DNA from 2 places in the Erythrobacter aurantius genome. Region 1 is predicted to be linked to the other one. Evidence: predicted binding sites of a transcription regulator. Region 1 holds the regulator's gene; the other holds the start of a gene.
The links. The regulator LexA, encoded in region 1, represses DNA repair genes until DNA is damaged. The targets are predictions, from matches to a motif close to GTTCCNCNCTTGTTCT.

Region 1 (4,269 bases):
CGGAACCAGCGTCGCGCTTACTCCGGGTGAGGCCTTGCCGACGGCGGGGCGGCATGTGCGCAAGGCCGGGTTCGACTTCTCCACTGGCGACACGGTGCTGAAGGTCGGCACGCAGCTCACGCCCGGCGCAATCGCACTCGCGATCGCAGCGGGTCATGTGCAGGTCCCCGTGCTCACGCCGCCGCGCGTGGCGGTGCTCGACAGCGGAGACGAACTTGCGCCGCTGGGTGCGGAGGTGAGAGAGGACCAGATACCGGCAAGCAACGGCGTCATGATCGCTTCAATGCTGCAAGCCTTGGTCGGGGAAACGACCGCGCTCGGTCCTGTGGCGGACGATCCGGCGGCGCTGGCGGACGCGCTGGCCAAGGCAGAGGGGCACGAGATCCTTATCACCTCCGGTGGTGCTTCGGTGGGCGACCACGACCTGATCCAGCAGGCACTGAAGGACTGGGGTGCCGATCTTGCGTTCTGGAAGGTGGCAATCAAGCCGGGCAAACCCTTGATGGTGGCAACGCGCGGGGAAACCGTTGTGCTTGGCCTCCCGGGCAATCCGGTGTCGAGCTTCGTCACCGCCTTCCTGTTCGCGCTGCCGCTGGTGCGCAAGGCGATGGGCGCTGCCTCTCCCTTGCCCCGCGTTTCGCAAGCGGTCTGCGCGGAAGCATTACCTGCAACCGGGAGCCGCCGCGAGTTCCTGCGCGGGGTAAGCGAAGGCGGCAAGGTGCGGCTGGCGGCATCACAGGATTCGAGCGCCCTGTTCGCATTGGCTCAGGCCAATTGCCTGATCGACCGGGCTGCGGGTTCTCCCGAAACCAAACCGGGAACGTCTGTTCCTGTGTACAACCTCCAGAATGGCTGAGTTCTGAGGGTTTGCGGACGATGTGTGCTTGACTTGGCGGAACAGGTTGCCTATTCGTTCCGCATTCGTTCACCATATCGGTGCGCGAACAGTGCTTCGCACCGCACCCTGCCCCTCGTTGGGAAGGCGTGCCTCTGGGAGCGCGCCATTCCAGCACCGTGCGGCAAGGATGCCGTGCGCCAAGGTGCGCCTAAACGGAGTTTGCCATGTTGACCGCAAAGCAGCATGAACTGATCCGCTTCATCCAGCAAAGGCTGGAAGAAACCGGCATTTCACCCAGTTTCGAGGAAATGAAGGAAGCCCTCGATCTCAAGAGCAAGTCGGGCGTCCACCGCCTGATCTCCGCGCTTGAGGAACGCGGCTTCATCCGTCGCCTGCCCAACCGTGCGCGCGCACTGGAAGTGATCCGTCAGCCAGAGGATGCGACCCCTGCGCCGCGCTCGACGAAGCCGGCCAATGATGCCGCGCCTGTCGTCATGCCCAAGGCCCCGAGCATGCCCTCCCCGGCGAATGACGTGATCGAGATACCCTTGCACGGCAGGATCGCTGCAGGTGCCCCGATCGAAGCCCTCGAAGGGCAAAGCTCATTGCCTGTGCCCGCCGCGCTACTCGGCCCCGGAGAGCATTACGCACTTGAGGTTTCGGGCGATTCGATGATCGAAGCCGGCATCTTCGACGGCGACTTCGCGCTGGTTCGCCGCACCAACACCGCGCGCGATGGCGAAATCGTGGTTGCGCTGGTCCGCGGCGAGGAAGCGACGCTCAAGTATCTCTACAAGGATGGCGGAATGGTCCGGCTCGATCCGGCAAACGCTGCCTATGATCCGCAGGTCTACGGCCCGGATGAAGTCCAGGTTCAAGGCAAGCTGGCAGGGCTGCTTCGGCGGTACCACTGATTGCTGCGGGGCGCGGTGAGATGGCGGGCTATCTGCCTGCACCGCGCCACCAGCCATGTTCGCCCTGCGCTTCGGCGACGCTGGTAACGCGTCCGGATGACAGGTTGAGCGCCAGACCGCCGGTTCGCTCGAGCAAGCGCCGGTCCGCCTTGAGCCAGCGCGGCTTGCAGGATCGTGGCAGGAACCGGTCCGCAACAACGATGTCCGCCTGTTCGCAAGCAGCCGCCAGTGCGCGTTCCTCAATGAGTTCACGGTTCCGCGCGAGCAACAACGTCCAGTCGCGTCCACCGCGCTGAATAGTCATCACGCAGAACTCGGGAGAACAGCGCGCCCCCTCCCACTGCACAAGAGGAACAGGTTCGCTCGCAACACTCGCCAACTCCATCAGATTGTCACGCGAATAGGACGAGTTGCTATCCCGCAACGAAAGCAGTTCCCGACTCCCATCGGCGCCAGGCACCGTGATGCCGACATGCCGACCGTCACGGCCAATGAGAACATCGGGGATCGGCGTCGCCAGCAACATCATGGTTGCGACGACAGCAGGGATCAGGCCCAGCAAACGCGCCCGCCCGCTCCAAAGCGCCAGCCACAGCCCTCCACCGGTGAACAACGCGATCACAAGCCCGCTCATCTGCGGCATCAGCTTCACCGAACCCGGCTGCTCGGCTGTGAAATGCGCGATCCCGAGCAAGAGATCGAGCGAGGCTTGCACCAGCCACCAGAAAGGCCCGCCCATGCCGATCAGATCGAACAACAATCCCAACGCGATCAACGGCATCGCAATGAACGTGACCAGCGGAATCGCGATCACATTGGCAAAGGCACCGTAAAGCCCCGCCCTGTGGAAGTGGAAAAGGACGATCGGCATCAGCGCGATTTCGATCACCATCCCCGTCACGAACAGCATGAAGGCGCCGCGAAGCACCCTCTTCACCCACTTCTCCTCACGCGGTGCGAGAAATGCCTTCGCCGGACCACTGCTGTGCAAGGCGACAATCGCAATCACAGCCGCGAAGCTCATCTGGAAACTCGGGCCGATCACACTTTCAGGCCACAGCAGCAGCACGAAGACCGCAGCCACAGCCACCATGCGCAGCGAAAGCGCATCCCGCCCCAGGGCCAGCGCCATCAAGACCAGCATGGCAGCAGCACAGCTTCGGACCGTCGGAACTTCCGCTCCTGTGAGCAAGGTGTAGCCAATTCCGACGACCGCCCCGACCGCAGCAGCAACCACGGGCAATCGAACCCGCAAAGCTACGGCCGGAAACAACGCCAAAAGCTTCAACGCAACCAGATAACCTGCCGCAATCACGGCGCTGACGTGCAGCCCGCTGATCGAAAGCAGGTGCGTCAACCCGGCATCGCGCATCGCGTCTTCATCGCTTTCGAAGATCGCCCCTCTGTCCCCGCTGGCAAACGCCGCTGCAATCGTCCCGGCTGAGCCGTCCACTCTCGCGCGAACATGAGCCGCCAACCAGCGTTGGACTGCAGCGAGGCCAGTCGCCCTAGGTGCTGCCTCGACTACCTCAACCGAACCGATAACGCTTCCGGTGGCGGAGAGCCCCTTGAACCATGCGGCGCGCGCGAAATCGTATGAACCGGGCAACATGGGGCTCGCCGGCGGCATCAGGCGGACACGCATCCTTACAACAGCGCCTTCGGCAACCATGGCCGGAGAGGCCGTGGTCGCCTGCGTGGGACCAAAGGGCAAGGCATCTAGTGGAACATTCACCCTGATCTTCCGGCTTTGGGCCGTTTCCGCGTCCCTCACCGCCAATGTCAGCCGGATGCGATCCTGCGCAGGCTGATCTTCACGCTCGAGCACATAGCCCTGAATCCGCTCGACAACAGGCCGTTCAATCGCTGGTGCCCCGACAATCTCCGACCGCGCCCAGATCACCGCCATGCCGATCGCGAAGACCAACGAGCAGACGATGACTGAGCGGCGAAGGTGATCGCGATCGGGCCGATCAAGCCAAAGCGCCAGTGCAACCAGAGCCAAGAGCGCCGCCAGCCCCATGGTTGAAGTCCATTGCCATGGGCCGGGCAAGGCGAACCAGGCGAGGATGCCTGCGGAAAACACCACAGCCAGCCATGGCGCGCGGTCAAAGCCGGAGTTCGCAAGAAAGCGCTCCGCACCGGCTGCCGCCATGTGCGTGACGCTGGACAATCCGCCGCCCCTTTGCCACAGGCGCGTTGCAGGCTTTTGCAGCCCTGACGGTACGCCGCCCACGGCGATTGATCCGCCATCGGCATCGCCCGCAATCGGAATTATCGGCGCATCAGCCATTGGCCATCGTGCCCCTTGGGTTCGGCCTTTTCGGATGCAGCAAGTGAATAGGAAATAAGCGCTTATGGCAAGTCCAGCGGCACAAAGTCCCGGCACCGGTCAGGTGGTCACCCGCTTTGCCCCCTCGCCCACCGGCTTCCTTCATATCGGCGGGGCGCGTACAGCCCTGTTCAACTGGCTGTTTGCACGGCATCATGGCGGCAAGGCGCTTTTGCGCATCGAGG
Region 2 (4,269 bases), 390 kb from region 1:
GATCCTGCGCGACGACGCCTATGGCATGATCCGCTGGAAACAGGCGAACATGGGCTTTGCCGATTTCGGCCTGACCTATGGCAACCCCGACTATGTCGCCTATGCCGAAAGCTATGGCGCGAAAGGGCACCGGGTGGAATCGAGCCAGCACCTCACCGAACTGCTCGCGCATTGCCGCGACACGCCGGGCGTGCACCTGATCGATTGCCCGGTCGATTACAGCGAGAACGACCAGATCCTGAACATCGACATCAAGAAACTGTCGGCCCAGCTCTGATCACACTGACTGCAAAGGACAAAAGCCATGCATGAAGTGGTCAATCCGTTCGACCTGTCTCCTGTCGGCAGCGTCCCCACGCATGATTGGGACGCCGTCGACGCGGCGCTGACAAAGGCGCAGGCGCTGTTCCGCGATCGCTCGCAGTGGAAGAAGCCGCACGAACGCGCGGCGATCCTCCACTGGGCGATGGAGATCATGCGCGAACGCCGCGATCATCTTGCCATGCAGGTCGCGGCTGAAGGCGGAAAGCCGCTGATCGATGCGCGGGTCGAGGTAGACCGCGCGATCAACGGGATGGAGCTGTGCATCCACGAAATCGGGGCGCTGAAAGGCACCGAGATTCCGATGGGGCTGACTGCGGCGGGCGATGGCAGGCTGGCGTGGACCACGCGCGAACCGATTGGCGTGGTGGTGGCGGTTTCGGCCTTCAACCACCCGCTCAACCTGATCGTGCACCAGGTCGCCCCGGCGGTGGCCACGGGCTGTCCGGTGATCGTCAAGCCGGCGGCGGATACCCCGCTGTCGTGCTTCGAATTCGTCTCGATCCTGCACGAAGCCGGGCTGGAGCCGGACTGGGCGCAGGCGGTTCAGCCGCCGCGTGACGTGTCGGAAAAGATGGTGAGCGATCCTCGCGTCGCCTTCTTCAGCTTTATCGGATCGGCCGGCGTTGGCTGGTCGCTCCGCTCAAAGCTCGCTCCGGGGACGCGCTGCGCGCTGGAACATGGCGGAGTTGCTCCGGTGATCGTCGATCCCAGCGGCAATCTCGACCTGGCCGTGCCCAGCCTGACCAAGGGCGGGTTCTACCATTCGGGGCAGGTCTGCGTGTCGGTGCAGCGGGTGTTTGCGCACAGCTCCATCGTCGATGATCTGGCCAGCCGCATGGCCGACGCCGCGAGCAAGCTCAAGGTCGGCAACGCCATTCACGAGGATACCGAATGCGGCCCGCTGATCCGGCCCAAGGAAGTCGACCGCGTGGCCAAATGGATCGACGAAGCCCGCGATGGCGGGGCCAAGGTGCTGTGCGGGGGCGAGAAGCTGTCCGACACCACCTATGCCCCCACGGTGCTGCTCAATCCCTCACCCGAGGCGACGATTTCGCGCAATGAGGTGTTTGGCCCTGCCGTCTGCATCTATTCCTATGACGATGTCGATGCGGCGATTGCACAGGCCAATTCGCTCGACGTGGCGTTTCAGGCGGCGGTGTTCACCAATGACCTGTCATCGGCGATGCACACCTATCGCAACATCGATGCGTCGGCGGTGATGGTGAACGACCACACCGCCTTCCGCACCGACTGGATGCCCTTTGCGGGCCTGCGCACATCGGGCCACGGGGTAGGGGGCATTCCCTATACCTGCCACGAGATGACCATCGAGAAGATGATTGTGATCAAGGGATAAGGGGGAGGGGGTTACCCCTCCTCCAGCAACAGCAGAACCGCTGTCACCACCATGCGCTCGTTCGCGCCAAAACGGTGATCGACTTCGCGAATGGTCGCATCGGCGACGAGATGGCCGGGGATGGCGAATTCGTGATCTGGCAGCGCCTCGAGGAAGTTCTCGCCCGCAACCACGGCTTCGATCCCGTCGAAATCGAGCATGAATTCATGCCGCGCGCCTGAAAACGTGATCGAGTGCCACGCGGTTTCCTCATGTGTAAGCAGGCTGGCTTTGCCCTCGGCGAGGGTCAGCACCGCTTCGCGCACCCTGTCGGACACGGTGCGGCGCGGTCTGTAACGGCGCGCGGTTTGCCGAGTCGGGGCCGGCGCATCGGCGGATTTGGTTTCGAACCCGGCGATGCGGGCGATTTCGATCAGCGCTTCATGCAGCATGGCGCATCTCCTGACGAGCATCGGCAACCCGGCCTTTGATCTCGAACCCGGCATGCGCGCACAGTTCGGCCAGCGTTGCATGCCGGGCGAGTTGCGCCAGCTCGTACCGCTCCATCCATTCCAGCGTGCGCTTTTCCGTGGCGGGGCGGGGGATGCGCCCCATCCGCAGATCCAGCACGAAGCGCGGATCATGCGCCGCGAGCCGCCCGAATTTGGTGGCTGGCATATCGTGGCGTCTCAGGAATTGTTCGACTTTGCGTATCAGCATCTGTGGCTCCTGACCTTGTGGGCATCGGGACTCGCGACCCTGCGAATCGCTCGGTGTTCCTGAAATGTTCCATTCGAAATCCTACTTGTCTAGGAAAAATCCGTCATGTAGGAAGGATTGATGGTTAAGTCCGATGAAGCACACCCCGACGGCGCCCGTGCGCGGCTGCTGGAACTGTCGCAGCAACGCGGGGTGAGCCTTGCCCGCCTGTCCGACATGCTCGGGCGCAATGCGAGCTATCTGCAACAATTCATTCGCAAAGGTTCCCCGCGAAAGCTGGAGGAAGGGGACCGGCGGACGCTCGCCACCTTCTTTGGCGTGGCGGAAGAGGAGCTGGGCGGAGGCGGCGAATCATCGCAGGAAAATTCCTACGCACAAACACGTATGCGGCGCGATCCGGGTGACTGGGTGGATGTGCCCCGGCTCGACATCGGCGCATCGGCAGGGCCGGGCGCGCTTCCGGTGAGCGAGCAGGCGTTCGATGCCTTCCGCTTTTCGCGCCGCTGGCTGGCGGAACAGGGGCTGGAGGGCGCGCAACTGGTCGCGATCACGGTCGAGGGCGATTCGATGGAACCGCTGCTGCGCAATGGCGACGAAATCCTGATAGACCGCGCCCCGCGCGCCTTCCGTGACGGTGTCCATGTCGTGCGCCTGGGTGACACGCTGATGGTGAAACGCGTGGCGCAAGCCGGGGCAGGCCGCTTCGCGCTGCTATCGCAAAACCTCGCCTACCCTCCCGTGGAGGTCAGCGCCGAGGAGATGGAGGTCATCGGCCGGGTTGTATGGAAGGGGGGGCGGATATGACGTTTGGTGGTGTAATTTTTGGGCCTACTTTGCTGTTGGCGGCGCAGGCACCCGACTATGTGACGAGTGGAAGCTTTCTGACATTCCACGCAAGCCCGGCTTTCTCCGAGAGCTATGTCAGCGTGGATGTTGGGCGGTTGAAGGGCGAGGATAGCGAGCCCGCATATTGGTTTATGTGGCGCGAGCGCGACAAGTCATCTGGGGAAGTCAGAAAGTCTCGATGGACTGACACGCAAAATTGCGATGCCGCTTCTTCAGTCCTTACATCCCTGCACGGCGTATCCCCGCCGCGAGTGAGCATTCCCGGTTATGAGGTTTCACCAGGGGGAGGAATCAGGATTATGGGAGACGGCGTACATTATGAAATCTCCGTGCGCGCCCACTACTCGGGAACCGAAGGCTCGGACCTTTCTTTCAGTTCGAACGTGGGAACCCCGCTAGCCGAATGGATCGAGGGTTCCCTCGAAGTGCTCGAACCATGTTGGTCAAGCGAAGCCCCGGCGGCCCTTGCGGAAAAGGAGTTCTCGCTCAACCTGTAGGGTGCGACAGTGGTGGGCAGATCGAATTCATCGGCCGGGTTGCGTGGAAGGGGGGGAGGATTTAAGCGATACCTCCATGACAGACACACCCAAGACTCCCCCCATGCGCGCCGCGATCATTCCGGTGACGCCGTTGCAGCAGAATTGCTCGCTGATCTGGTGCACCAAGACGATGAAGGGCGCGCTGGTCGATCCCGGTGGCGATCTCGACAAGCTGAAAGAGGGCGTGGCCAAGGCAGGGGTGACACTGGAAAAGCTGCTCGTCACGCATGGGCACCTCGATCATTGCGGGCAGACAGGGATGCTCGCGGACGAGCTGGGCCTGCCGATCGAAGGGCCGCATGAGGACGACCGTTTCTGGATCGCGCAGCTCGATGATGACGGCGCGCGCTGGGGGATGACGGCCAAGACATTCGAGCCGACGCGCTGGCTCAAGCATGGCGACACGGTGACGGTGGGCGAATTGACGCTCGACGTGATCCACTGCCCCGGCCACACTCCCGGCCACGTCGTGTTCTTCCATGAGCCGAGCCGCTTTGCCATCGT

Region 2: L1K66_RS12700 (S24 family peptidase) is a predicted target of LexA. The motif match lies at 2,436-2,451, and genes of this name have one in related genera.

The regions. Positions count from the first base shown of each region.
Region 1 is NZ_CP090949.1:2,244,357-2,248,625, forward strand. It holds gene L1K66_RS10735 (molybdopterin molybdotransferase MoeA) at 1-856, shown strand, start outside; gene lexA (transcriptional repressor LexA) at 1,063-1,752, shown strand; gene L1K66_RS10745 (ComEC/Rec2 family competence protein) at 1,781-4,045, opposite strand; gene gltX (glutamate--tRNA ligase) at 4,110-4,269, shown strand, end outside.
Region 2 is NZ_CP090949.1:2,636,149-2,640,417, reverse strand. It holds gene L1K66_RS12720 (acetolactate synthase large subunit) at 1-277, shown strand, start outside; gene L1K66_RS12715 (aldehyde dehydrogenase family protein) at 305-1,681, shown strand; gene L1K66_RS12710 (hypothetical protein) at 1,693-2,112, opposite strand; gene L1K66_RS12705 (hypothetical protein) at 2,102-2,380, opposite strand; gene L1K66_RS12700 (S24 family peptidase) at 2,501-3,184, shown strand; gene L1K66_RS12695 (hypothetical protein) at 3,181-3,723, shown strand; gene L1K66_RS12690 (MBL fold metallo-hydrolase) at 3,800-4,269, shown strand, end outside.